4 regions of the Streptococcus sp. 1453 genome follow, and region 2 is predicted to be linked to each of the others. Evidence: predicted binding sites of a transcription regulator. Region 2 holds the regulator's gene; each other region holds the start of a gene.
The links. Region 2 encodes Rex, which represses fermentation and respiration genes when NADH is low (regulators of the CRP and FNR family bind a similar motif). Its sites were predicted from a motif close to TTGTGAANTANTTCACAA; they were not measured.
Positions count from the first base shown of each region.

Region 1 (7,463 bases), on a different contig from region 2:
ATTTTGAAGCCTTTGATTATATTATCGGAATGGACGCTTCAAATGTTTCTGACTTACGTCAGATGTGTCCAGCAGACTGTCAAGATAAGATTTACTCATTCGCATCAGAAAGTGTTCCAGATCCTTGGTATACAGGAGATTTTGAGGAAACTTATCAGCGTGTTCAAGAGGGGTGTCAAGCTTGGTTAGAACGTTTAGAAAAGGAGAGTGAAGATGGAAAATCTTAAGAATTTTTACGAAAAGTATCGTGTCTATCTGACTCGTCCACGTTTAGAGCTTTTAGCAGTAGTTGCCATTGTTTTCTGTGCTGTGCTCGTCTTTTTTCTAAATATTCCCGGAAAAGGTGTTCTAAAGCTTGATAATGGAACGATTGTTTACGACGGCAGTCTTGTCCGTGGTAAAATGAATGGACAAGGAACCATTACCTTCCAAAATGGAGACCAATATACGGGTGGTTTCAACAATGGAGCCTTCAACGGAAAAGGTACCTTTCAATCTAAAGAAGGCTGGACTTACGAAGGTGATTTTGTAAATGGTCAGGCTGAAGGAAAAGGAAAACTAACAACAGAACAAGAAGTCGTTTATGAAGGGACTTTTAAACAAGGCGTTTTTCAACAAAAATAAAGCCTCCTTATCAAAGGAGGTATTATTAGAATTGTCAAGTAAGCGCTTACCTGTAAATCCCTTTCTTTCCAAGCTCCTCTTCCAAGCAAGTTTGTGAAATAAAAAATATTTGAAATAAATTTCACAAACTTTAAAGAAAAAGCTTGCTAAGAAAAGAAAATGACAAACATTTCACAAGGTACTAAAAATTCTTTGTGAAATGTTTATGAAACTGTTTACAAAGTTGAAATAATGCGTTATAATAAAATTGTGAAAAAATTAACAAAGGATATCGATCCTTGAAAGCTATGGAGGAAAATATGGCTGATAAAAAAACTGTGACACCAGAGGAAAAGAAACTCGCTGCTGAAAAGCATGTCGATGGCTTGGTGCAAAAAGCTTTAGTTGCTCTTGAAGAAATGCGTAAGTTGGACCAAGAGCAAGTTGACTACATCGTAGCGAAAGCGTCAGTGGCAGCTTTGGATGCCCACGGAGAATTGGCTTTACATGCCTTTGAAGAAACAGGACGTGGTGTATTTGAAGATAAAGCAACTAAGAACTTGTTTGCTTGTGAACACGTAGTAAACAACATGCGCCACACTAAGACAGTTGGCGTTATCGAAGAAGACGATGTAACAGGTTTGACTCTTATCGCTGAACCAGTTGGTGTTGTCTGTGGTATCACTCCAACAACAAACCCAACATCAACAGCAATCTTCAAATCATTGATTTCATTGAAGACACGTAACCCAATCGTCTTTGCCTTCCACCCATCAGCTCAAGAATCATCAGCTCACGCAGCTCAAATCGTTCGTGATGCTGCGATTAAAGCAGGAGCTCCTGAAAACTGTGTACAGTGGATCACTGAACCATCTATGGAAGCAACTAGTGCCCTTATGAACCACGAAGGTATTGCTACAATCCTTGCAACAGGTGGTAATGCCATGGTTAAAGCCGCATACTCATGTGGTAAACCAGCTCTTGGGGTAGGTGCCGGAAATGTTCCAGCTTATGTTGAAAAATCAGCAAACATTCGTCAAGCAGCACACGATATCGTCATGTCTAAATCATTTGATAATGGTATGGTCTGTGCATCTGAACAAGCGGTTATCATTGACAAAGAAATTTACGATGAATTTGTAGCAGAGTTCAAATCTTATCACACTTACTTTGTAAACAAAAAAGAAAAAGCCCTTCTTGAAGAATTCTGCTTTGGCGTGAAAGCAAACAGCAAAAACTGTGCTGGTGCGAAATTGAACGCTGACATCGTTGGTAAACCAGCAACTTGGATTGCAGAGCAAGCAGGATTTACAGTTCCAGAAGGAACAAACATTCTTGCTGCAGAATGTAAAGAAGTTGGTGAAAACGAGCCATTGACTCGTGAGAAATTGTCACCAGTTATCGCAGTTTTGAAATCTGAAAGCCGTGAAGATGGTATTACTAAGGCTCGTCAAATGGTTGAATTTAACGGTCTTGGACACTCAGCAGCTATCCACACAGCTGACGAAGAATTGACTAAAGAATTTGGTAAAGCTGTTAAAGCTATTCGTGTTATCTGTAACTCGCCTTCTACTTTCGGTGGTATCGGGGATGTTTACAATGCCTTCTTGCCATCATTGACACTTGGATGTGGTTCTTACGGACGCAATTCAGTTGGGGATAACGTTAGTGCCATTAACCTCTTGAATATCAAAAAAGTCGGAAGACGGAGAAATAACATGCAATGGATGAAACTTCCTTCAAAAACATACTTTGAACGTGATTCAATTCAATACCTTCAAAAATGTCGTGACGTTGAACGTGTCATGATCGTTACTGACCATGCCATGGTAGAGCTTGGCTTCCTTGATCGTATCATCGAACAACTTGATCTTCGTCGCAATAAGGTTGTTTACCAAATCTTTGCTGATGTAGAACCAGATCCAGATATCACAACTGTAAACCGTGGTACTGAGATTATGCGTGCCTTCAAACCAGATACAATCATCGCTCTCGGTGGTGGATCTCCAATGGATGCTGCTAAAGTAATGTGGCTCTTCTACGAACAACCAGAAGTGGACTTCCGTGATCTTGTTCAAAAATTCATGGATATCCGTAAACGTGCCTTCAAATTCCCATTGCTTGGTAAGAAGACTAAATTCATCGCTATCCCAACTACATCTGGTACAGGATCTGAAGTAACACCATTTGCCGTTATCTCTGATAAAGCAAACAACCGTAAATACCCAATCGCTGACTACTCATTGACACCAACTGTGGCAATCGTAGACCCTGCCTTGGTATTGACAGTTCCTGGATTTGTTGCTGCGGACACTGGTATGGACGTATTGACCCACGCGACTGAAGCCTACGTATCACAAATGGCTAGCGACTACACTGACGGTCTTGCACTTCAAGCCATCAAGCTTGTATTCGAAAATCTTGAAAGCTCAGTTAAAAATGCAGACTTCCACTCACGTGAGAAAATGCATAACGCTTCAACAATCGCTGGTATGGCCTTTGCTAATGCCTTCCTAGGTATTTCTCACTCAATGGCCCATAAGATTGGTGCGCAATTCCACACAATCCACGGTCGTACGAATGCTATCTTGCTTCCATATGTCATTCGCTACAACGGTACACGTCCAGCTAAGACAGCAACATGGCCTAAGTATAACTACTACCGTGCAGATGAAAAATATCAAGATATCGCACGCATGCTTGGACTTCCAGCTTCTACTCCAGAAGAAGGTGTGGAATCTTATGCAAAAGCTGTTTACGAACTTGGTGAGCGCGTAGGTATCCAAATGAACTTCAAAGCACAAGGAATTGATGAAAAAGAATGGAAAGAACATTCTCGTGAATTGGCCTTCCTTGCTTATGAAGATCAATGTTCGCCAGCTAACCCACGTCTTCCAATGGTTGACCACATGCAAGAAATCATCGAAGATTCTTACTATGGTTACAAAGAAAGACCAGGACGCCGTAAATAATTGTTATCAGCCTAGAGGCAGGAGTTATCCTGTCTCTTTTTTGTAATTCTATTTGAAAAATGGTATAATCATCGCATATATTTATTTGAAAATCAAATCTTTTATAATCATGCGAGGGGCAAATGAACAAGATAAATGAGTTAGGGGATAAAGTGCGACTTTTAAGAGAGGAGAAAGGACTTAGTCGTCCAGTTTTTTGCGGGAATGAGTCTGAATTATCAGTCCGTCAGTTGGTGCGGATAGAAAAAGGAGAATTTCGACCGACGATAAAAACCCTAGAATATATTGCAGATCGATTAGAAATTCCGTCCTATGTCTTGATGCCAGATTATAAGGAATTGCCTAAACGCTACCAAGAATTAAAGTACTTTCTTTTACATCATCCTGACTATGGAGACAAGGAGTTGCAGGAACAAAAGGAAGAATATTTCGATGAGATTTTTGAGAATTTTTATGATGATTTGCCACGTGATGAGAAGATGATAGTGGATTGTCTTCAAGCAATAGATGAAGTGAGAGCGACGGATAATGAACAGTATGGAATAGCGCTTTTAGATGAATCTTTTGAGGAACTATGGAATCAAAGAGAATTTTCGTTTTCAGATCTTTTGAAAATTCGATTGTATTTTTTATGTAGTTATTTAGAAAATATAAAAAAAGGACAGTTATCTATTAGCGAACAGCAGAAACTTCAATTAATGTTTCAAAAAGTGTGTAATAACGTAGAAAATAGCGGTACGGACGATTTATTTCTTGTTCGTGATGTGTTATTTGCAGGGCTGGGAAGTTGTGAATTATTGAATGACTTAGAGTTATTTAAGTTAGCTGTGGAAAAACTTAATTGGATTTCTGAAAAAACACGAGATTTCCAAAAGCAACCGATTGTCTTGATGGTGGAGTGGAAATATTATCTTCAGACTGATTATAATACGGCAAAACAAAAGTATGAAGAAGCAAAAATGATGGCGAGGATGTTTGGCAATGAGAAGTTAATCGTTAGTTTAGATAAGGAATGGAGCGAAGACTTAGAAAGGTATTGTTAAATGCTTTATAGGAGTGACATTTCTGTCATTGAGGGAATGCCGCTTTTTTGTTACAATGAATTTTATACTCAATGAAAATCAAAGAGCAAACTAGGAAACTAGCCGCAGGCTGTACTTGAGTACGGCAAGGCGACGTTGACGTGGTTTGAATTTGATTTTCGAAGAGTATTACTTGATATACATCCAGAAGCAAACTAGGCAATAGAGAGAAAATTCTAAGCAGTAGGTTCATAGTGGCAATCAGTGCTGATGTAGCTTGAAGGATTTTCTATAAGTGTGATGTATGACGACAACAGTTTTAAACAAGGGGGAAAGAATGTCCATTTTATCCATTAGAAATATTTCAAAGTTTTACACTTTGGACGGTAAACATCAAGAGCAGGCTCTAAGAAATATAAACCTGCAGATTGCAAAAGGTAAAATTACAGCGATTTACGGTCCATCAGGCTGTGGCAAAACCAGTCTACTCAATATCATCAGCGGTTTAGATAGACAATATGAAGGAGATTTAGAGTTTAAAGGGGAATCCCTCCGTGACTTATCAGAGATTGAACTAACTCAATTTCGTAAAGATAAGATTGGATTTGTGTTTCAAAACTTTAACCTCATTCCTCATCAGTCTGTCTTGGACAATGTCAAGCTACCTCTCTATGTCAAAGATTTATCTGACAGGGAGATGACAATGATTGCAAAGGAGCAATTAAGTAACTTAGGCATGGAGCCTTTTGTAGCTAAAAATGTTAAACAACTTTCTGGTGGGCAAAAGCAACGTGTAGCAATCGCGCGTGCACTGGTAAATCAGCCAGATATGATTGTAGCAGATGAGCCAACGGGTTCGCTGGATTCTCAATCCCAAGAAATGGTATTGGAAGTGTTTAAAAAATTAGCCCAAACAGGGAAAACAGTATTGATCGTAACCCATAATCCAGAGGTTGCTGAATATGCAGATGTGATTATCAAAATGAAGGATGGTGAAGTCGTTGAAGAAGTCAAAAAATAAAGGATTATCATTGAAAAATAAATTCAAACTTTCTTTAAATAACTTTCTGGAAAGAAAGTGGCGTAACCTATTGATTGCGCTAGCAACCTCAATCGGTTTTGTAGGAGTCTTAATTTCTTTCGGCTTGGGAAATGCATTGATTTCGATGATTGATGAAAATACGAATGGAGGTCAAATCCCTTCTCAAGTTCAGATTGCTTTAAACACAAAAAATGTTGGACGAGGCTTTTTGAACCAAGATGATAAGAACTATATCACAGATACAGTTGGAAAAGAAGCTATTAAATATTTGGAGAGTCCTTTTGGGATGACCATGTCAAATATGACTATAGATGGGCAAAAAATGGATCTGAGTCAAACGATGCCTTCTTATGCTCAAGTAGTGAGTCTCTATGAGGATACAAGTATCTCTGTTAGTAGTAATGAGACGGACAAAGTGTTGGCTGGCTCCCTCTATACTGATGCAAATGAACAAGGCTTAACGATTCCAATCAGCTTACTAAAAAATTGGAATGAACAGACAGGAAAAAATCTGACAGCTAGTGATGTTATTGGCAAATCAGTCTCAGCAAGTATTGTAGAAAATGCTGCCGAAGCTAGCAAGACTGCTCAATTTCAAACAAAGATTGTGCGTGTGATCAATGATGAAGATGACATGGAGGACAGCAACAGTTTCATGCCGTCTCATCAAATGGAAACGATTTTGAAAGAGGCTGGATTTACAAAAGCTGTATCTTATTTTATCTTGGAACTCAAAGATCCATCACAGACAAAAACGGTAACAGAAGAATTACAGAAAAATAAGAAGTATACTGTTCTTTCTCAACAGAAGGTTCTTGATATTGTGATTACCTTTATTCGTGTCATTCAGGGATTGTTGATTGTGCTTTCCTCACAAGCTATTGTGGTAGCAGCGGTCATGATTGGTATTATCATTTACATCAATATCATGCAACGTTCTAAGGAAATAGGTGTCATGAAGGCAGTTGGTTATCAAAATCGTGATGTCAAAGGAATTTTTATTTACGAGGCTATCTGGATTGTAGGAATCGCCTTGCTACTGGCCTTTTTGGTTGCACAAGGGGTGGGAAGTTTGGCGAATGCGGTTGTAAATCACTTTTACCCATCCATCACGAAGGTTTTTGAATTAAATTTGTTATCTGTTTTAGGAACTCTAGCTTTCGCTCTATTACTTGGTTATGTCTCAGCCTACTTCCCAGCGCGTAAAATTAGTAAAATGGATCCTGTAGAATCGCTACGATATGAATAGTAAGGAAGTTCTTGATTTATAGCCTTAAAAAGAAACTAACATAGAAAAACAATGCCCGTACTTGCAATTAAACTTAAATAGTTATATAATAGGTTTGTTGAAAGGTGATTTGTAGTGATTCAAGTTACTCTTTTCACAATAAAAATTTCATGATTTTCATAAGGAGGAAATCACTAATGGTAGTTAAAGTTGGTATTAACGGTTTCGGACGTATCGGTCGTCTTGCTTTCCGTCGTATCCAAAACGTAGAAGGTGTTGAAGTTACTCGTATCAACGACCTTACAGATCCAGTTATGCTTGCACACTTGTTGAAATACGACACAACTCAAGGTCGTTTCGACGGTACTGTTGAAGTTAGAGAAGGTGGATTTGAAGTTAACGGTAAATTCATCAAAGTTTCTGCTGAACGTGATCCAGAACAAATCGACTGGGCTAACGACGGTGTAGAAATCGTTCTTGAAGCTACTGGTTTCTTTGCTAAGAAAGCAGCTGCTGAAAAACACTTGCACGCTGGTGGAGCTAAAAAAGTTGTTATCACTGCTCCTGGTGGAAACGACGTTAAAACAGTTGTATTC
Region 1 covers NZ_VMLZ01000007.1:5,799-13,261, reverse strand. The annotation lists gene HW098_RS06850 (low molecular weight protein-tyrosine-phosphatase) at 1-227, shown strand, start outside; gene HW098_RS06845 (MORN repeat-containing protein) at 214-624, shown strand; gene adhE (bifunctional acetaldehyde-CoA/alcohol dehydrogenase) at 924-3,575, shown strand; gene HW098_RS06835 (XRE family transcriptional regulator) at 3,698-4,618, shown strand; gene HW098_RS06830 (ABC transporter ATP-binding protein) at 4,935-5,618, shown strand; gene HW098_RS06825 (ABC transporter permease) at 5,587-6,888, shown strand; gene gap (type I glyceraldehyde-3-phosphate dehydrogenase) at 7,065-7,463, shown strand, end outside.
Region 1: adhE (bifunctional acetaldehyde-CoA/alcohol dehydrogenase) is a predicted target of Rex. The motif match lies at 872-889, and genes of this name have one in related genera.

Region 2 (7,463 bases):
AAGCCTGCGAACTGATGGGGATTGTCCTCTTGGACCATTTGATTGTCTCTCATTCTAATTACTTTAGTTATCGTGAAAAGACGGATTTAATCTAAAGTTCATTAACGACATAGTCAAAGAGGTTTTTATCTTTGGGACGATTTTCAAATAGAAATTCTGGATGCCATTGGACACCGAGAAAGGCGACATCATCCGTACTCATGACAGCTTCAATGATACCATCCTTAGGATCATGAGCTGCAATCTTTAAGTTAGGTGCTAAATCCTTAATACTCTGATGGTGGAAGGAGTTGATATGGGAGATTTCTCCATAGATTTCTCGGAGAACAGTATCTGGTTCTGTCACCAAGCGTTGGGTTGTGTACTCAGCCGAACAATCCTGCCAATGGTCTTCTATATCTTGGTACAAAGTTCCACCCATGGCAACGTTAAAGAGTTGTGTTCCACGGCAGACAGAAAAAATTGGCTTTTTCTGTTTAATAGCTTCCTTGATGAGGGCCAGTTCGAAGATATCTCTTTGAAGGTGGTAGTCATCGCTATCAATAGTTTTTGGTTCACCATAGAATTTTGGATCAACATTTTGCCCACCTGTCAAGATGAGCTTGTCAATCAAACTGATATAGTGGCTAGCCATTTCTTGATCACCAATCGGTAGGATGATGGGAATCCCTCCAGCGTCTTTAACGCCTTCAACAAAGCCTTTTGCTGCGTAGCTCATCATGATGTCATCATCAGGATGAGTTTTTTCGTTTCCTGTAATCCCTATAACTGGTTTTTTCATAAAATGATTTTCGCTTTCTAATCCTCTTTTCGCATGAAATAGAGGAGGGTTTGGAGTTCACTTGTCAAATCGACATACTGAACGACCACATCTTTTGGTAAATGCAGATGGACTGGTGAAAAACTAAGAATTCCTTTCACGCCAGCATCAACCAAGAGATTGGCAACCTCTTGTGACTTAACGCTGGGAACGGTCAGGATAGCAGTCTTCACATCAGCATCCTTGATTTTATCCTTGATTTGAGAAATCCCGTAAATAGGAATTCCATCAGGAGTTTGGGTTCCGACTTCGGGATGGTCATCTAGGTCAAAGGCCATGATAATCTTCATCTTGTTACGCTCGTGGAAGCGGTAGTGGAGAAGGGCATGGCCCATATTTCCAATACCAACCAGCATGACATTGGTAATAGAGTTATCATTGAGCAAATCGGCAAAAAATGTCATCAGTTTTTTGACATCATATCCAAATCCACGCCGACCTAGTTCACCAAAATAGGAAAAATCCCGACGTACGGTCGCTGAATCAATCCCAATGGCCTCTGCAATTTGCTTAGAGTTGGCACGTTCAATCTTTTCTGCATGAAATCTCTTAAAAATTCGATAGTAGAGAGAGAGTCTTTTCGCTGTAGCTTTTGGAATAGCAGACTGTTTATCTTTCACAAAATCACAACCTTTCTATTCTTCTATTTTATAGAAACATTGTGAAAAAATCAACAAAAACAAGAAAAAACTAAGAAAAATCTTAGTTTTGTTGTAAAAAATCTGCATGTGATAGAAAACGGTAGAGGTCTCCGACCAGTCCTTGGTAAACTTCCTGTCCCTCAAAAGTCAAAGAAGTCACATACAGTGTATCTGGTAGGGTTACACATCCTGACAGAGCTAGCATGAGAGCTTCATAATCCTCATACTTGAGAGTACGCTCAACATGATAGCTGTCCTTATAGGTCAGTTCAAACATTTTAGCTCTATCTTTCTGATTTTGTAAAGACACCACGTTCTACCAAGCTATCCATGAGGAAGTAGAATTTTTCCTGATGAATGTGGTGGTCTTCTGATTTGAAAATATCAACTAGACGTAGCCCAAACTTGTCAGTGATATTGATTTTAGCCCCTGTAAGTTCCTTGTTAATGATGATTTTAAGTTGGAAGCCTTCACCGCTGTTTGGCACTTTTTCAAGTAGGCGAGTTAGTTCATAGTTACCAACCTTTGTCTCAAAAAAAGTATTGTCTTTGAGGGTGAATTTTTTAACAGAAGGGCTAAGAGTGTAGTCGTAACGACAATTTTTTAACTGAATGGTTTTTTCAAATGCCATATGGCTAACCTCCGATAATTTCTTTTAAGGTTTTTGCGAGGGTTTGTAGGTCTTCAACAGTATTTTGTGGAGACAAACTGATACGAACGGATTCCTTCAAGCGGTCTGAATTTGCTCTGTACATGGCTTCAAGAACATGGCTGGATTGGACAATGCCTGCTGTACAGGCTGAGCCAGTAGAGATTGAAATTCCAGCTAAATCTAGCCGAAGGAGTAAGAGGTCATTTTTTTGATCAGGAAATCCAATATTGAGGACATAAGGGAGATGATGTTCTCCTCTATTCAAGTAATATTGAATGCCCTCTAGTTCTGCCAGAAAGGCAGTTTCTAGATTTTGTACATGTTGGAAATGTTCTTCCTGTTTTTCTAGGTCTTCTTTTAGGGCTGCAACCATACCCACGATGGCAGCTAGATTTTCAGTTCCGGCTCGTTTTTTCTGTTCTTGGTCTCCGCCATGGAGATAGGAATCAAAGTCCATGCTTGATGCGTAGAGAAAACCAATTCCCTTAGGACCATGGAACTTGTGGGCAGAAGCAGTGAGAAAATCAATGCCCAATTCTTCTGGGTGTATAGGGATTTTACCAATAGCCTGAACTGCATCGACATGATAGGCGGCTGGGTGTTGCTTGAGTATTTGGCCAATTTCAGCAATGGGCAGTAGGTTTCCAGTCTCATTATTGGCAAACATGGTAGAAACCAAAATCGTATCGTCACGTAAGGCCTCTTGAATTTGCTGGGCGGTGATTTCTTGATTTTCTGGCTGGATAATGGTTGCTTCAAACCCAAAGTGTTGAACCAAGTAATCAATTGTTTCAAGGACAGCATGGTGCTCAATAGCAGTTGTGATAATATGTTTTCCTTGTTCCTGGTGACGAAGGCAGTAGCCAATGATGGCAGTATTGTTTCCTTCAGTCCCACCAGAAGTGAAAAAGATATGTTGAGGTTTTGTCCCCAGTAACTGAGCTAGTTCCTGACGGGCTTCTCGCAAGAGTTTGCCAGCTTGACGACCATGCCCATGAATACTAGAAGGATTTCCATGGGTTTCTTGCATCACCTTGGTCATAGCTGAAATAGCAACTGCTGACATAGGAGTCGTCGCAGCATTGTCCAAATAAATCAAAGAATCACCTTATTTCTTTTTGTTGTAAGCAAAGAGTGGGCTGACTGGTTTTCTTTCGTGGATACGGACGATGGCATCACCAATTAACTCACTAGCAGTGATGTAGCATACGTTTTTAGGAGTTTTTTCTTTTGTTGCTACTGAATCAGTCACAAGAATTTCGTTAATCTTAGTATTGTCAAGAAGTTCAGCAGCACCTTCAACGAAGAGACCGTGGCTAGAAACAGCATAAATTTCTGTAGCCCCTTCACGTTCAACGATTTTAGCAGCTTCAGAGAAGGTACGTCCTGTATTAAGAATATCGTCAATCAAGATGGCTTTCTTACCTTCAACATCACCAATAATATAACCTTCGTTACGAGTTGCATCGTCTTGAGGGTAGTCGATAATGGCGATAGGAGCATCAAGATACTCAGCCAAGCTACGAGCACGTTTCACACCTGAATTTTTAGGGCTAACAACAACAATATCTGAGCCAAGGAGGCCCTTATCGCAGTAATGTTTTGCGAATAGGGGAACAGTGAAAAGATTATCCACTGGAATATCAAAGAAACCTTGAACTTGAACGGCATGCAAATCAAGAGTCAGGATACGATCAACCCCAGCCTTAACCAGCATATTGGCAACTAGTTTCGCTGTAAGTGGTTCACGTGGTGAAGCAATGCGGTCTTGACGTGCATAGCCGAAATATGGAAGGACAACGTTGATACTGTGGGCACTTGCACGAACACAAGCATCAACCATGATCAACAATTCCATTAGGTGGTTGTTGACAGGGAAACTTGTTGATTGGATGATGTAAACATCATAGCCACGGACACTTTCTTCGATATTTACTTGGATTTCTCCGTCTGAAAATTGACGTGATGATAGTTTTCCAAGTGGGACACCAACAGCTTGAGCAATTTTCTGTGCAATCTCTTGGTTAGAGTTGAGTGCGAAAAGTTTCATGTTTTTTCTATCTGACATTATAGACCGTCCTCTGTAAACTTTTTAAATCCTAGTGATATTTGCCTTACATATATGAACTGGGATTCGTGTATTTTTATCTTTTCTATTTTACCAAAAAATGGAGATTATTTCAGCTATTTTTCATGCTTTTGACAAATCGAACCAATTTTGAAGGAGCTTTTTGATAAGAAATCTGATTTTCCTCTAAAAATTGCTGGAAATCCTGTTTCCCTTGCTCGTGATTTTCCACTTCAAGCTCCAATTCGTAATCTGTCATATCAAAGTACTGACTTTCATCCAGTGCCATGAGGCCAATAGCTGTCTTCATTTCATAGCGAAGTGTTGTGAGACAACCAAGAACCTGCCATTCACTAGTTTGGATACCATGTTTAGCTAATTCATCAAGAACCAGCCCCTGAGGAAGTTCTTTCTTGATCAGATAGTTTTCAGCATCTTTTAGTTGCAATTTTTGATTGTATTCCATGTTTCCGACACTTTGTGGGACTTTGAGTGTCAACTCAGCCCAGTCTTCAAAGGTTCGAATGCGCATAGCGACTTTCTTTTCTCGCAGTTCAAAATCAGGCGTGTCTATGTAGTAATTTTTTTGAAGAACAGGAGTGACACCTGTGAACTGGTCTTTTAGACGGTTATATTCATCTTTTTTCAAGAGTGTTTTCAATTCAATTTCTAAATGTTTCATTTTTCTTACCTTTTCTTTATCGTTGAAAGCGGATTTATGGTATAATAAGCATTGTATTTATTGTATATGAATCTGGAGAAAAAATCAAAGATATTTTTGAAGGATAATATGAGAATAAGGGAGAATATATGACCTTAGAATGGGAAGAATTTCTAGATCCTTACATTCAAGCTGTTGGTGAGTTAAAGATTAAACTTCGTGGTATTCGTAAGCAATATCGTAAGCAAAATAAACATTCTCCGATTGAGTTTGTGACTGGTCGAGTCAAGCCAATTGAGAGTATCAAGGAAAAAATGGCTCGTCGTGGCATTACTTATGAGACCTTGGAACACGATTTGCAGGATATTGCTGGCTTACGTGTGATGGTTCAGTTTGTAGATGACGTTAAGGAAGTAGTGGAAATTTTGCGTAAGCGTCAGGATATGCGTATCATACAGGAGCGAGATTACATTACTCATCGAAAGGCTTCAGGCTACCGTTCCTATCATGTGGTAGTAGAATATATGGTTGATACAATCAATGGAGCTAAGACTATTTTGGCAGAAATTCAAATTCGTACTTTGGCCATGAATTTCTGGGCAACGATAGAACATTCTCTCAACTACAAGTACCAAGGGGATTTCCCAGAGGAGATTAAGAAGCGACTGGAAATTACAGCTAGAATCGCCCATCAGTTGGATGAAGAAATGGGTAAAATTCGTGATGATATCCAAGAAGCCCAGGCACTTTTTGATCCCTTGAGTAGAAAATTAAATGACGGTGTAGGAAACAGTGACGATACAGATGAAGAATACAGGTAAACGAATTGACTTGATAGCCAATAGAAAACCGCAGAGTCAAAGGGTTTTGTATGAATTGCGAGATCGTTTGAAGAGAAATCAGTTTATACTCAATGATAGCAGTCCGGATATTGTCATTTCCATTGGTGGAGATGGCATGCTCTTGTCGGCCTTTCATAAGTACGAAGACCAACTTGATAAGGTACGCTTTATCGGTCTTCATACAGGACATCTGGGCTTTTATACCGATTATCGTGATTTTGAGTTGGATAAGTTAATGACCAATTTGCAGCTAGATACCGGAGCAAGGGTTTCTTACCCTGTTCTAAATGTGAAGGTTTTTCTTGGAAATGGAGATGTCAAGATTTTTCGTGCCCTCAACGAAGCCAGCATTCGCAGATCCGATCGAACCATGGTGGCAGATATTGTCATCAATGGTGTTCCCTTTGAACGTTTTCGTGGAGACGGGCTAACAGTTTCGACACCGACTGGTAGTACTGCCTATAACAAGTCTCTTGGTGGTGCTGTTTTACACCCTACCATTGAAGCTCTTCAGTTGACGGAAATTGCCAGCCTCAATAATCGTGTCTATCGAACGCTGGGCTCTTCCATTATTGTGCCTAAGAAGGATAAGATTGAACTCATTCCAACAAGAAATGATTACCACACCATTTCGGTTGACAATAGCGTTTATTCTTTCCGTAGTATCGAGCGAATCGAGTATCAAATTGATCATCATAAGATTCACTTTGTCGCGACTCCTAGCCATACCAGTTTCTGGAACCGCGTTAAGGATGCCTTTATCGGTGAGGTGGACGAATGAGGTTTGAATTTATCGCAGATGAACATGTCAAGGTTAAGACCTTTTTGAAAAAGCACGAGGTTTCTAAGGGACTTTTGGCCAAGATTAAGTTTCGAGGTGGGGCTATTCTGGTCAATGACCAACCGCAAAATGCAACGTATCTATTGGATCTTGGAGACCGCGTTACCATTGATATTCCTGCTGAGGAAGGCTTTGAAACTCTGGAAGCTATAGAGCGCCCACTGGATATTCTCTATGAGGATGACCATTTTCTAGTCTTGAATAAACCCTATGGAGTGGCTTCTATTCCTAGTGTCAATCACTCCAATACCATTGCCAATTTTATCAAGGGTTACTACGTCAAGCAAAATTATGAAAATCAGCAGGTTCACATTGTGACCAGACTTGATAGAGATACTTCTGGCCTGATGCTCTTTGCAAAACACGGCTATGCCCATGCACGATTAGACAAGCAGTTGCAGAAAAAGTCTATCGAGAAACGCTACTTTGCTTTGGTTAAAGGTGATGGATACTTGGAGCCAGAGGGGGAAATTATTGCTCCGATTGCGCGTGATGAAGACTCTATTATCACTAGACGGGTGGCTAAAGGTGGAAAGTATGCCCATACATCATATAAGATTGTCGTTTCCTATGGAAATATTCACTTGGTCGACATTCGCTTGCATACTGGTCGAACCCACCAAATCCGAGTCCATTTTTCTCATATTGGTTTTCCTTTGTTGGGCGATGATTTGTACGGTGGTAGTCTGGACGACGGCATCCAACGTCAGGCCCTGCATTGCCATTACCTATCCTTTTATCATCCATTTTTAGAGCAAGACTTGCAGTTAGACAGTTCCTTGCCGGATGATTTCAGCAACCTTATTACCCAGTTATCAACTAATACTCTATAAAAACTGATTCAGAGTATAATTATTATCTAAAAGGAGAAAACTCATGGAAGTTTTTGAAAGTCTAAAAGCCAACCTTGTTGGTAAAAATGCTCGTATCGTTCTCC
Region 2 covers NZ_VMLZ01000003.1:175,569-183,031, reverse strand. The annotation lists gene radC (DNA repair protein RadC) at 1-95, shown strand, start outside; gene HW098_RS02770 (gamma-glutamyl-gamma-aminobutyrate hydrolase family protein) at 92-781, opposite strand; gene HW098_RS02765 (redox-sensing transcriptional repressor Rex) at 799-1,440, opposite strand; gene HW098_RS02760 (DUF4649 family protein) at 1,523-1,738, opposite strand; gene HW098_RS02755 (DUF1831 domain-containing protein) at 1,746-2,093, opposite strand; gene HW098_RS02750 (cysteine desulfurase family protein) at 2,098-3,213, opposite strand; gene HW098_RS02745 (ribose-phosphate diphosphokinase) at 3,223-4,182, opposite strand; gene HW098_RS02740 (CYTH domain-containing protein) at 4,295-4,864, opposite strand; gene HW098_RS02735 (GTP pyrophosphokinase family protein) at 4,993-5,664, shown strand; gene HW098_RS02730 (NAD kinase) at 5,648-6,466, shown strand; gene HW098_RS02725 (RluA family pseudouridine synthase) at 6,463-7,359, shown strand; gene pta (phosphate acetyltransferase) at 7,403-7,463, shown strand, end outside.

Region 3 (7,463 bases), on a different contig from region 2:
ATCTTTAGCTTGACCTTTGACAAGCTTAGTCAAAGTGTAAGTCAAGAAACCAACTGCAATCCCTTGAGTGATAGAGTAGCTGAATCCCATAAAGATAGATGTGAAGAAGGCAGGAACCGCTTCAGACATATCGTCCCAATGAATATTTTTCAAGCTAGCCAACATCATAATCCCAACGATAATCAAGATTGGAGCTGTAGCGGCTGTTGGTACAATCGCTAGAAGTGGGCTAAAGAAACTTGAAATCGCAAAACAGATAGCTACAACCAAGGCTGTCAAACCAGTACGTCCACCTGCACCAATACCAGCAGCAGACTCGACATAAGTCGTTACATTTGAAGTACCTGCAATGGCACCGACTGTCGTTCCAATCAAATCAGAGTAAAGAGCCTTGTCCAATTTGGCTGATTGGTGATTTTCACCATTTGTCGCTACGATACCAACTTTTTCACCTGTACCGATCAAAGTACCAATTGTATCAAAAATATCTGTCAACGAAAAGGCAAGAATGGCCATGAGAGTTTCAGGCAAGCGAGCTGTATCTGAAACCAAAGCTCCCAAACCTTCTGAACCAAGAGCTGCACCAAAGACTGTCTTCAAGTCTTCAAAAGCTGCACCAACATGGTTATTAGCAAAATCGATACTAGACAAATCTACCAAACCAACTGCAATAGCAAGAACAGTTGTTGTCAAGATAGAGAGGATAATTCCCCCTTTAATCCCTTTAATGACAAAGAAGATAGTAATGGCAAGTCCTGCAAGAGCAACCAAAACAGCTGGATTATTAAAGCTGACCAAGCCTGGAACTGCTGAAGCATTTGCCGCAATGGTTGCTTGCGCTTTGTCAGCTCCTTCTCCTACAACAGTATAGTTACCTGGATCAATCGTAAATTTCAAAAGTCCAGCATTCTTAATTCCCACGTAAGCAAGGAAGACACCGATACCAGCTGAAATAGCTGAGCGAAGAGCATTTGGAATCGATTCAATGATCATTTTACGAACATTTGTCAAGGTGATAATCAATGAGATAATTCCACAGATGAAGACCATAGCTAGGGCTTCTTGCCATGAATAACCAAGCCCGAATACAACTGTAAAGGTAAAGAAGGCATTGAGTCCCATACCTGGCGCTTGAGCATATGGCAAGTTGGCGTAGAAGGCCATCATCAGGGTACCAGCAACTGCACCGATAATCGTTGCGAGGAATACACCCTGAGCAGGCATTCCTGTTTGCGAAAGAATTTGTGGGTTTACAAAGAGAATATAGCTCATTGCAAAGAAAGTTGTTAAACCAGCGAGAACCTCTGTACGAACGTCTGTACCGTTCTCTTTTAGTTTAAATAATTTGTCCATTATCAATCTCCTTTTAATTTTTACGAACAATAATAGAATTATATCATTTATCATTCACTTTTTCAATATCTTTGTTTGATTTATTTAAGAATTTGATGAAATTTCATTTTTTGTTTGAAATCTGCTTTTCTGTCTGCTTTTTGTTATAATAGAAGACATCTTATCTGGAAAGACACTAGAAAGGTTTATATGACGAAAAAAATTATTGCACTAGACCTGGATGGAACCCTGCTCAACTCAGACAGTCAAATTTCTGATTTTACCAAAGAAACTATTAAAAAAGTTGCTGAAAAAGGCCATCAAGTTATTATTACGACAGGGCGCCCTTACCGCATGTCAAAAGATTTTTACCATGAACTAGACTTAAACACTCCTATGATTAATTTCAACGGCTCCCTTACTCATTTACCAGACCAAGTTTGGGATTTTGAAAAGTGTTTGACTGTAGACAAAAAATATCTTTTAGACATGGTTCGACGTTCAGAGGACATTCAAGCCGATTTTATAGCTGGAGAATATCGTAAAAAATTCTACATTACAAATCCTAATGAAGAAATTGCCAATCCCAAACTATTTGGTGTAGAAGCTTTCCAGCCTGAAGATCAATTTCAGCCTGAGTTAGTAACCAAAGATCCTAACTGTATCCTGTTACAGACCAGAGCCAGTGACAAATATGCCTTGGCAAAAGAAATGAACGCCTTCTACCAGCATCAACTGTCTATCAATACCTGGGGAGGTCCGCTCAATATCCTTGAGTGTACCCCAAAAGGTGTCAACAAGGCCTTCGCCTTAGACTACTTGCTCGAGGTAATGAACCGTGACAAAAAAGATTTGATTGCTTTTGGAGATGAACACAATGATACCGAAATGCTCGCTTTTGCAGGGAAGGGCTATGCCATGAAAAATGCCAATCCAGAGCTACTCCCCTATGCAGATGAGCAAATTTCTCTGACCAACGACCAAGATGGGGTTGCCAAAACCCTGCAAGACTTATTCTTATAGTCCATACTGACTAGCTTGCGAGCTGGTCTTTGTGCTCTTTTCACAGTCTCATCAACCAGTTAATCGATTGTTCTACTTTTTGCCTCCAAAACCTTGGAAAAGGCTTTCTTTTGTGATATAATTCACATATAAATACAAGAGAGCTCGTAACACTCGACTCTGTTGACAAAAAATCAATCCAGTCCCGTTGTCCCTGTTCTCGGTCAATATAAAGGAGGATAGCTATGAAAGCTGTTGTTGTAAATCCAGAAAGCACTGGTGTTGCTGTTGAAGAAAAAGTACTCCGTCCACTTGAAACTGGGGAAGCACTTGTAGAAATTGAATACTGTGGTGTTTGCCACACTGACCTCCACGTTGCCCATGGTGACTTTGGTCAAGTACCAGGACGTGTTCTAGGTCACGAAGGTGTTGGTATTGTTAAAGAAATTGCCCCAGATGTAAAAAGCCTTAAAGTCGGCGACCGCGTCAGCGTTGCTTGGTTCTTTGAAGGATGTGGCACTTGCGAATACTGTACAACTGGTCGCGAAACTCTTTGCCGTACAGTGAAAAATGCCGGCTACTCAGTAGACGGTGGTATGGCTGAACAATGTATCGTAACTGCTGACTATGCTGTCAAAGTTCCTGACGGACTTGATCCAGCCCAAGCTTCTTCTATCACATGTGCTGGCGTAACAACCTATAAAGCTATTAAAGAAGCAAAAGTTGAACCAGGCCAATGGGTTGTCCTTTATGGTGCTGGTGGGCTTGGTAACCTAGCTGTTCAATATGCTAAAAAAGTATTCAATGCTCATGTCATCGCAGTTGATATCAACAATGACAAACTTGCCCTTGCAAAAGAAGTCGGTGCTGATGTCGTTATTAACGGCCTAGAAGTTGATGATGTACCAGGACTCATCAGAGAAAAAACTGATGGAGGAGCTCATTCAGCTGTCGTAACTGCTGTATCTAAAGTTGCCTTCAACCAGGCTGTTGACTCCGTTCGTGCTGGTGGTCGCGTCGTCGCTGTCGGTCTTCCTTCTGAAATGATGGAACTCAGCATCGTGAAAACAGTCCTCGATGGAATCCAAGTTATCGGTTCTCTTGTTGGAACTCGTAAAGACTTGGAAGAAGCTTTCCAATTCGGTGCAGAAGGTCTGGTAGTCCCAGTTGTTCAAAAACGTCCAATAGAAGATGCTGTTGCCATTTTCGACGAAATGGAAAAAGGTCAAATCCAAGGACGTATGGTACTCGACTTCACCCACTAATTTCATAGAAACTTATTTTAAAAGTTGGAAGCTTCTTCCAACTTTTTTATATTAAATTTTTAAATATGGATTCAAAAAAACTTCTCTAAAACTCAATATATCAACATTTTCAGATGTAATCTTTTTAATTATTTTATGATAAATAGTTGATTTTTAGATGAAAACGGTTTATACTTAAAAAGTCTTAAAGTTTTCTTAAACGAAAACTAAAACAAAAAAGGAGGAATGACAATAATGAGTATCGGAATCATTATTGCGAGCCACGGCGAATTTGCTGCGGGTATTCATCAGTCAGGATCTATGATCTTTGGTGAACAAGAAAAGGTTCAAGTTGTAACCTTTATGCCAAATGAAGGCCCTGATGATCTATACGCTAAGTTTAATAACGCTGTTGCTGCATTTGACGCAGAAGATGAGGTTCTAGTTTTGGCTGACCTTTGGAGTGGATCTCCATTTAACCAAGCTAGCCGCGTGATGGGAGAAAATCCTGAGCGTAAGTTTGCCATCATCACAGGACTGAACTTACCGATGTTGATTCAAGCCTATACAGAGCGCCTGATGGACGCTGCTGCAGGTGTAGAAAAAGTCGCTGCGAATATTATTAAAGAAGCCAAAGATGGCATCAAGGCTCTTCCAGAAGAGCTAAACCCAGTTGAGGAAGTAGCAAGCGCTGCAGCTGCTCCAGTTGCCCAAGCTGCTATCCCAGAAGGAACGGTCATTGGAGACGGTAAATTGAAAATCAATCTTGCCCGTCTTGACACACGTCTACTTCACGGTCAGGTTGCAACTGCTTGGACTCCAGATTCAAAAGCAGACCGTATCATCGTGGCTTCAGATAACGTGGCTAAAGACGACCTTCGTAAAGAATTGATTAAACAAGCAGCTCCAGGTAATGTCAAGGCTAACGTGGTTCCAATTCAAAAACTGATTGAGGTTTCAAAAGACCCACGTTTTGGAGAAACACATGCCCTTATCTTGTTTGAAACACCTCAAGATGCTCTTCGTGCCATCGAAGGCGGCGTGCCAATCAAAACTCTTAACGTTGGTTCTATGGCTCACTCAACAGGTAAAACATTGGTCAATACTGTTTTGTCTATGGACAAAGAAGACGTTGCTACATTTGAAAAAATGCGTGACCTCGGTGTTGAATTTGACGTACGTAAAGTACCAAATGATTCTAAAAAAGATTTGTTTGACTTGATTAACAAAGCCAATGTCAAATAAGCCATTATTTATGAAAGGATTTTAAAGATGTCTATTATTTCTATGGTTTTAGTAGTCGTTGTAGCCTTCCTTGCAGGTCTTGAAGGCGTCCTCGACCAATTCCAATTTCACCAACCACTTGTAGCCTGTACCCTTATTGGGCTTGTAACAGGTCACTTGGAAGCAGGGATTATCCTCGGTGGATCGCTTCAAATGATTGCCCTTGGTTGGTCAAATATCGGTGCTGCTATCGCTCCTGATGCTGCACTTGCTTCTGTCGCTGCTGCCATTATCATGGTTCTTGGTGGTGACTTTACCAAGACAGGTATCGGTGTTGCCCAAGCGGTTGCTATCCCTCTTGCCGTTGCTGGTCTATTCTTAACTATGATTGTTCGTACAATCTCAGTTGGTTTGGTTCATACTGCAGATGCTGCCGCTAAAAAAGGTGACTTCGGCGCTGTGGAGCGTGCGCATTTTATTGCGCTACTTTTCCAAGGACTTCGTATCGCGCTTCCTGCAGCTCTTCTCCTTATGGTACCAACTGAAACTGTACAAAGCATTCTAAATGCTATGCCTGATTGGCTCAAAGATGGTATGGCTATCGGTGGTGGTATGGTTGTTGCCGTTGGTTACGCTATGGTTATCAACATGATGGCAACTCGTGAAGTATGGCCATTCTTCGCTCTTGGTTTCGTTCTCGCTGCCGTATCAGACATTACTCTAATCGGATTTGGTGCTATCGGTGTTGCTATCGCGCTTATCTACCTTCACCTTTCTAAAACTGGTGGAAATGGTGGCGGAGGAGCCGCAACTTCTAACGACCCAATCGGCGATATCCTAGAAGACTACTAAGATAAGAAAGGACTGAAAACATCATGACTGAAAAACTTCAATTAACTAAATCAGATCGTAAAAAAGTTTGGTGGCGTTCAACCTTCTTACAAGGGTCTTGGAACTTTGAACGGATGCAAAACTTGGGCTGGGCTTATACACTCATTCCAGCTATCAAAAAACTCTACACTAAAAAAGAAGATCAAATCGCTGCTCTTGAGCGTCACCTTGAGTTCTTCAACACTCATCCATACGTAGCCGCTCCAATCATGGGGGTTACTCTTGCGCTTGAAGAAGAACGTGCTAATGGTGTGGAAATCGATGACGCTGCTATCCAAGGGGTTAAAATCGGTATGATGGGGCCTCTTGCTGGTATCGGTGACCCAGTATTCTGGTTTACAGTACGCCCAATCCTTGGATCTCTCGGTGCTTCACTTGCCCTTACTGGCAATATCTTGGGCCCACTCCTCTTCTTTGTTGCATGGAACTTGATTCGTATGTCATTCTTGTGGTATGTTCAAGAGGTTGGATACAAGGCTGGATCAGAAATCACGAAAGATATGTCTGGCGGTATCCTTCAAGACATCACTAAAGGAGCTTCTATCCTTGGGATGTTCATTCTTGCTGTCCTTGTTCAACGCTGGGTAAATATTAAATTTGCTTTCGATGTTTCCAAAGTTCAACTAGATGAAAAGGCTTATATCCATTGGGATAAATTGCCAGAAGGATCTAAAGGTATCCAAGAAGCATTCGCACAAGTAGGACAAGGATTGTCTCAAACTCCTGAAAAAGTTACTACTTTCCAACAAAACTTGGATATGTTGATTCCTGGACTATCAGGACTACTCCTTACTTTACTTTGCATGTACTTGCTTAAGAAAAAAGTATCTCCAATCACTATTATCCTTGCACTCTTCGCAGTGGGTATTGTGGCACATGTTCTTCACATCATGTAATCAAGCAACTTAAAAGGAACCAGGTTCTAAAATCTGATTCCTTTTTTCTATGCTTTTATTCAGCCAAAGCTCCCATTGGATCCCATGGTGCAAGCACAATTGGTTCTGCTTCGTAAGCAGCTTGTTCTTCTGCTGTCAGCAATTCTTTACGGACAACGATTTGGTATGTGTATTCGTCCATCCAAGCGTCTGAGGCAACAAAGTAACCATCTGCACCAACCTTGTCTCCCCATGAGTTTTCAACCTTCCACTTGGTTGACTTACCATTTTCATCCAAGTCAACACCTGTCAAGACCATAGCATGGGTCATCAAGCTTTCGCTGTAGTCCAAACGTCCAGCCTTATCTTGAGTAAGTTTAATGTCCATGCTTGATTCAAAGTCATAAACATCTGTCGCAAGGATTCCAGCTTTGCGGTTGCTGAGCTGGCCAACATCAGAACCAAACCAAACAGTCTCACCTGCTTGCATTTGGGCAATCGCCAATTCTTTCAAGCGCTCCATTGGAACGTTGATATAGCGAACTGCACGGCTACCAACCACATTTCCCAACATATCAACTGTGTAAGATTTGCCGTAAGGCTTGTCAGCAGTTGGAGCATTGATAACAGAAACGTAATCTTCTAGTGGAAGATTGACATATTTCTTGTAAAATTCTTGTGGAGTAATGCTCTTTTCACTTTGGTAGTTGTTATCCTTATCACGATAAGCAAAGTCAAATTTACGTGGTGGAAGACCTAGTGACATAGCAAGGAAATTAAAGATTTCTTGCAAGAGGTCTTCTTTCTTAGCTTGAACAGTCGCTTGGTCTGCGCCAGAAGCGAGCAAGTCACGCAAGATTTGAGCATCTTGACGAAGCAATTTGTTGAGAATGGC
Region 3 covers NZ_VMLZ01000005.1:246,216-253,678, forward strand. The annotation lists gene HW098_RS04690 (NCS2 family permease) at 1-1,353, opposite strand, end outside; gene HW098_RS04695 (Cof-type HAD-IIB family hydrolase) at 1,543-2,355, shown strand; gene adhP (alcohol dehydrogenase AdhP) at 2,580-3,599, shown strand; gene HW098_RS04705 (PTS sugar transporter subunit IIB) at 3,834-4,823, shown strand; gene HW098_RS04710 (PTS mannose/fructose/sorbose transporter subunit IIC) at 4,851-5,654, shown strand; gene HW098_RS04715 (PTS system mannose/fructose/sorbose family transporter subunit IID) at 5,678-6,589, shown strand; gene pepC (aminopeptidase C) at 6,645-7,463, opposite strand, start outside.
Region 3: adhP (alcohol dehydrogenase AdhP) is a predicted target of Rex. The motif match lies at 2,466-2,483, and genes of this name have one in related genera.

Region 4 (7,463 bases), 110 kb from region 2:
ATCAAGTCTGTATCAAAGGCGAAAGGATGGTCGTAATTGGTTTTGACACGCTCTTCAAAGGTCAAATGAGACTGATCCTTGTAGTATGAATCATGCTCAATCATGGAAATCTTTTCATCAGGGAAATGCGATAAAATGGCTCTTGAAACACTGGTCTTACCACCACCAGAACCACCTGTCACTCCGATAATGATTGGTCTATTTTGCATGCTATCCTCCGTTTTTTTATCCGTCGTCTATTCTATCACATTTTTAGCAAAATTTATAGTCTGATTTTGGATAGTCTAATAAGGGAAACAACACTCCCTACACCTCAGTTAGACTAGCTAAAAACCTTCCTTGGTTTATATAGATTATCTCGTTTCTCTAGAATTGCTAGCAATTTATCTCCTTCAAAAGCAGCCAATTCTTGTTCTGTTTGTTCGAGTTCGACAAAACGACCAAAGCGTACTTCTGTAGCCTCTTCTGGACTTAGGAAAACTTTGACAAGGTCCCCCGTCCCAATCTCTAGAGGATAGAGAAAGCTCAATTGACCAGCCTCCACTTTTTCAGCAATTTCTTCCAAGGTAAGAGCGTCTTCTAGCTGTAAACCGGCTGCACTAGTACGAGTCAGATGTGACATATGAGCCGCATAACCAAGCTTCTCTCCCAAATCAACTGACAAGGTACGGATGTAAGTCCCTTTACTGCATTTTACACGAAAAGTAAAGCATGCAAGATTCCCCTCATAAGAAATCGGACTTGTTCGCTCAAATTGATAAATGGTCACCTGACGTTCTGGACGCTCCACTTCCTGACCTGCACGTGCATACTCATAGAGCTTACGACCATTGACCTTGACAGCCGAATACATAGGCGGAATCTGACTAATAGGCCCAGTCAAGCTCGCAATCGCTTCATCAACAAGCTTTTCATCCAAGTGCGATAAAACAGGTGTCTCTGCGACCACTTCCCCACTGGCATCCTCAGTCGTCGTGGAATAGCCCAGAGTAATCTCTCCCTCATAGACCTTGCCCTCGTCCTGCATAAACTCGACCATGCGTGTCGCCTTGCCAACCGCAATGGGCAAAACACCCACCACATCCGGGTCCAAGGTCCCACCATGACCAATCTTCTTGGTTCCCAAAATCTTACGCAGTTTAAAAACCGCATCATGCGAGGTCATCCCCGCTTCTTTTTTTAAGTTGATAATACCGTTCATTTTTGCTTTCTTACTCCCCCTTCAATGCTTCAAACTTCGCTTTCATGGTTGGATTTTTCCGGGTCAATTTTTTAACAGAGACATCTTCCAATTTGTTGTTAGCTAGACGGAGTTGATTTTCGGATGTGGTTAGGAACTTCTTAACCTCTTCCATGCGTTTGATGGCCTTGTCGATTTCATCAATAGCTTTGCCAAAGTTAGTCGAAGCTGAGTTGTAGTTCTTAGCAAAGGCCTGTTTAAATGCATCCAAATCTTCCTCAAAATGAGTGATGTCAATATTTTGCTCACGCACCAAAGCCAACTCCTGCTTAAATTTTAAGGAATTGAGCGCTGCATTACGTAAGAGCCCAATCAACTGGATAAAGAACTGAGGACGGACCACATACATCTTTTCATACTCATGACTGACATCGACAATACCCGTATTAAAGTAGTCATTATCGGCCTCAAGCATAGTCACCAAAACCGCATACTCACAGTTCTTCTCCCGACGGTCCTTGTCCAATTCCTTGTAAAAATCTGCATTCTTGTGCTTCTTCTCTGTTCCGTCAGCTTCATTCTTCATCTCGAACATGATGGAAATGATTTCAACACCATTTTTATCACACTCACGGAAGATAAAGTCTCCCTTAGACCCACGCGCAGAGACCTTGTTATCCTTCTCAAAGTAGGCATTTGGAAAGGCAAAACTACGGACCTTGTTAAACTCACTCTCTGCATAGTGTTCCAGACTTTCCCCAATCGCTTTTGTAGATTGTTGAGCCTTAAAATTCTTATAAAACTCGACTTGTTCACTGGCTGCTTTAAGCTGGGCTTCATAGTTTTGCTTAACTGAAGCAAGAGAAAGCTCGTTTTCTTTTTCTTGTAAAAGAAGCTGGTTTTTAACCTGATCACGTTCTTTTTCTAGGTCAGAAAGGGTCTTTTGCAGTTGATTTTCATGTTCCAAACGCAAGGTTGCCAATTGGTTTTCCAAGGCCTGTACTTCCTTGTCCTTAGCCAAGAGAGCCTGATGGCTTGTCTGTTCAACCTCTTTCTTGGCCAATTCTTTTTCTGTATCAAAGTGTTGGATCTGACTCTGTAATTGAGCAATTTCTTGGTCTTTTTGAGCTAGTTTAGACTGTTGTTCATTCATGGCCTTTTGCTCAGCCAAGGCCAGTTCCTGCTTCATCCGATCGTGCAATTCCTTATCAAACTCTGCCGTTCTCACTTGGGATAAAAGTTCAGCATACTGACTTTCATTTACTGTAAATACTTCCCCACAGTTGGGGCATTTGATTTCGTTCATATCGTTCCTCTTTCTAGATTTCTGTAACCATTATATCATGCCTAAGGGAAAATCAAAAACAGTGAGTCGAAACCCACTGTTTATCTTCTTTTTCTTTAAATTTCTTCCAAGGCCAAGCGCAAATCTTCGATCAAATCCTCTACATTTTCAAGTCCGATCGACAAGCGGATTTGGTTTGGTGTGACTCCTGCTGCTTCTAGGTCTTTTTCTGACAATTGACCATGGGTGGTTGTTGCTGGATGAACAACAAGCGATTTAGCATCTGCTACGTTTGCTAGGTCAGAAAAGATTTCTAAATGATCAATTACCTTGCGTGCTTCTGCCTCCCCACCTTTGACATGGAAGGTAAAGATGGAGCCCACACCTTTTGGCAAGTATTTCTCAGCCAAGGCATGATAAGGACTATCTGTCAATTTGGGATAGTTGACTTTTTCTACCTTAGGATGATTGACAAGAAAATCAACAATTTTCTCTGCATTTTGCACATGCCGTTCCACACGAAGTGAAAGGGTTTCAAGTCCTTGAAGCAACAAGAAAGCATTAAATGGTGACAAGGCTGCACCTGTATCACGAAGCAATTGAACACGGACAGCAATAATAAAAGCTGCTGCCCCCACATCACGAGTATAGCTCAAGTTATGATAGCTTGGATCTTCATCCACAAATTGAGGGAATTTCCCTGAAGCTGCCCAGTCAAAACGACCACTATCGACAATCACGCCACCAATAGTCGTACCATGCCCACCGATAAACTTAGTAGCTGAGTGAATAGCAATATCGACACCGTGAGAAAAAACGTTAATCAAATATGGTGTAGCAAAAGTGTTGTCCGAAACGAGTGGAATCTGGTGTCTATGCGCAATCTCAGCCAATTTTTCCAAGTCAGGAATGTTAATCAGAGGATTCCCCAAGGTTTCAATCAAGACAAGCTTGGTATTGTCATTGATAGCTGCTTCTACTTCCTCCAAATTATCCACATCGACAAAGGTTGTTGTGATCCCATAACGAGGAAGGGTTTCTTTCAAGAGATTGAAGGTCCCACCGTAAATAGTTGACGCTGCCACTACATGGTCACCAGCATGGGCAAGGGCCAAAATCGTATAAGTCACTGCAGCCATACCTGATGCTGTTGCTAGCGCTCCAACACCGCCTTCAAGAGCAGCAATTCTTTCTTCAAAGGCAGCTGTTGTAGGATTGGTGATACGAGTATAAATGTTCCCTGGTTTCCTCAAGGCAAACAGATCGGCACCTTCCTGCGTGTCATCAAAAACAAAGGATGTTGTTTGATAAATCGGCACTGCACGAGACTTAGTTGCTGGATCCACAACTTGACCAGCATGCAATTGTAAGGTTTCAAATTTAAAATCACGAGTCATAAGGCGACCTCCATATAGTTTCATTAAGGATATTGTAGCACCTTAAGTTATAGTTTACAAATATCAGTTTTCTATATTTTGATATAAGAAATAGCTATTACCTTATTTTGAAAATGAAAAAAGCACGACTCAATCGTGCTCATTTTCTTAATCTACATAAGTATCTTCGTTTTTATTGAGGAAGGCGTATGGAAGACCCATCAAGAGGCCTCCTCCGATAAAGTTTCCAATGAAGGTTACACCCCAGTGGCGAAGCATATTCCCAACACCGAAGTTAGCAATTGAATCCGCAGCAACACTGAATTTTACAATCGCGAAAGAAGCAAAGTTCGCCGCAATGTGCTCGTTTGTTAAGAATACAAACATGTAAATAGCTGACAACACAAGCCAAAGTTTGGCACCACCATCTTTGACCAAAACAAATGAAAGAATCGCAATATTTACGAAAATATTTGCCAAAATCGCCTCAAGCAAGACCAATTCATTTGAGCGGCCTAACTTCATCTCAACAACACCTGAAATGAAACTATCGTGTGTCAGATTCGCATAGGCTGCCGAATGAGCAAAGCCCCACCCTGCTATTAAAGCTCCGATAAGGTTGAACAAGGTACAGTATAGTAAAATCTCAGCTGTTTTTCTCCAAGAAATTTTTTTCAAGAAACTACCAGCAGTCAAGAACATCATGTTTGATGTTACCAACTCGGCATTCAAGAAAACAATGTAGGCCAAGCCCCAAGCAAAGACAAATGGGAAGAGGAAACGTCCACTACCTGGTGCGATTTTATTAATCAAGTCAGCCCCAACTGCACCAGCAGCAGTACTGAAGGTTAAAAATGCACCTGCGAACATAGAACGAATAGCATACTTAAATTTGCTTTGACTATAAAGACTTTCTTTCTTCTTGCAAGCAAATTCAATCTTTGAGATAAATTCTGAAGAAACCATAATAAACTCCTAAATCTTTTTTCTTGATAATTATATCACAAACTTTAGATTTTAGGAAGCGTTTTCCGCATTTCATAAAAGTTTATTTTTATGAAAATCTTAAAAAAATCAGTGAAATTCTGGATTTCACTGATTTGTATTAATAAAATTGTTTATATGGTTGATTGAAAGCTGTTAGGATTTCATCAGATGTTTGTGAATAATCTTTTGTTTCTTTCAAATCACCTTTTACAATAATACGTTCTGTAGCAGCAAGGTCTTCACAGGTTACTAATGTGATTTCATTGACCCCATCTCTATCATCAACCTCATCAACACGATCCGGTGTCACACGTTTGACTTCTCGTATTTCATAAGTATAAACTTTATTTTTATCGGTTAGATAAATCTTCATACCATTTTTAGCATTATCTAAAGGAGAAAATAACATTTTATTAGCATTATCAACACCAAAGATATGGTGACTAGCTAGACTATAATTTCCTTCTCCCATTACTTGCTCGCGTTTCATTGTACCAGCGCCGTAGAAGAGATTAACATTATCAAGTCCTTTAAAAATCGGCAAATTCATTTCCAATTCAGGAATTGCAATTCCCCCAATAACTGGTAATTTTTGAGCATCCCATTGAGATGCCAGAACAGCTTCCGAAGAGATCGCTTTGACCGAATCAAAATCAAAATTTCCTTCTGTATCCTGATTTTCTTCTATTTTTTCTTTTGATACCTGACTAACTTGATACTTATTGGTATTCCAGACCATGAAAATATTTCGAATTTGCGCATTAAAAATCAAAGCCAGTGACAGTAATATCAGAAATCCTGCTAGGATATTTGTCAGCAGATTTTTTCGTTTGTTTTTCTTTTTATTATTTTTTTGAGACATTATGCTTCACCTTCTGTTTCATTTTCTGTCCCAACTTCTTCTTTTTCTGCCGCTGCAACCGTTGTGAAGGTCACTATCTGAGCATCTTGATCCAGGCGCATTACTTTAACTCCCATAGTTGCGCGTCCTGTTTGTGAAATATTGGCAAGATTGGTTCGAATCATGACACCTGTATCAGTGATAATCATCACATCCTCATCCCCTTGAACAGTCATAAGACCGGCCAGCAATCCATTTTTTTCGGTAATTTTAGCTGTCTGCATTCCCTTACCACCACGACCTTTTGTTGGGTATTCAGTAGCGACTGTACGCTTACCATATCCTTTTTCTGTGATAATAAGAACCTCATCTTGATCAGTAATCAAGCTGGCACCAACAACTGTGTCTCCTTCACGAAGGTTAACACCTTTCACACCAGTGGCGATACGGCTCATACCACGAACGGCTGATTGATTAAAGCGAACTGCATATCCAAACTTGGTACCAATGATAATATCCGTATCTTCTTCCGTCAACAAGACATTGATTAACTCATCTTCATCCTTGAGGTTCAAAGCCTTGAGACCATTCTGGCGAATGTTAGCAAATTCCTTAACACTGGTTCTCTTCACAATACCGTGACGGGTTGTAAAGAAGAGGTAAGCATCATCACTACGTTCAGACTCAACATTGATAATAGTCTGAATACTTTCACCTTCGTCCAATTTCAAGAGATTGACTACTGGTAGCCCTTTGGCCGTCCGACCATACTCAGGAATTTCATAACCTTTCAGGCGATAGACACGTCCTTTATTTGTAAAGAAGAGTAAATGATCATGAGTGCTAGTTGACACTAACTCACGAACAAAATCGTCATCCTTAACGCCTGTTCCTTGAACACCGCGGCCACCACGTTTTTGAGCAGTAAACTCAGCTTGATCCAGACGTTTAATGTATCCCTTGTTAGAAAGCGTAATTAAGACATCCGATTCTTCAATCAAATCTTCATCTTCAAGACTCAAGACTTCACCGACCATCAACTCTGTACGGCGTTTATCGGAAAATTTACGTTTAACTTCATCCAATTCGTCTTTTATAATTTGAGAAACACGTTCTGGCTTAGCAAGAATATCCGCCAAATCCGCAATCAGAGCCAAGAGGTCATCATACTCAGACTGAATCTTATCGCGTTCCAAACCTGTCAAACGACGAAGACGCATATCAAGGATGGCCTGACTTTGACGTTCAGAAAGCTTAAACTTACTCATCAACTCTGCTTGTGCTTCCGCATCCGTTTCACTAGCACGGATGATACGAATCACTTCATCGATATGGTCTAGCGCAATTAAGAGACCTTCTAAGATATGAGCGCGTGCTTCCGCTTTTTCCTTATCAAAACGGGTACGACGAACAACTACTTCTTTTTGGTGCTCGATATAAGCATCCAAAATCTGACGAAGGGATAAAATCTTCGGTACACCATTTTGAATCGCCAACATATTGAAACCAAAGTTGGTTTGCATTTGGGTCATCTTAAAGAGGTTATTGAGGATAACATTGGCTGAGGCATCGCGCTTGACTTCAATAACAAATCGAACACCTTCACGGTTTGATTCATCACGTACTGCTGTAATCCCCTCAATGCGTTTTTCCTGAACCAAGCGAACAATATGCTCATGCACCTTGGTTTTATTGACCATATAAGGAAATTCTGTTACAACAATACGCTCACGGCCAGTCTTAGTTTCTTCGATTTCAGTACGAGAACGAAGAACAATAGAACCTTTACCTGTT
Region 4 covers NZ_VMLZ01000003.1:67,290-74,752, reverse strand. The annotation lists gene udk (uridine kinase) at 1-209, opposite strand, end outside; gene truB (tRNA pseudouridine(55) synthase TruB) at 323-1,201, opposite strand; gene HW098_RS02305 (DUF2130 domain-containing protein) at 1,212-2,486, opposite strand; gene HW098_RS02300 (O-acetylhomoserine aminocarboxypropyltransferase/cysteine synthase family protein) at 2,582-3,862, opposite strand; gene HW098_RS02295 (formate/nitrite transporter family protein) at 4,010-4,807, opposite strand; gene srtA (sortase SrtA) at 4,947-5,690, opposite strand; gene gyrA (DNA gyrase subunit A) at 5,690-7,463, opposite strand, start outside.
Region 4: HW098_RS02295 (formate/nitrite transporter family protein) is a predicted target of Rex. The motif match lies at 4,831-4,848, and genes of this name have one in related genera.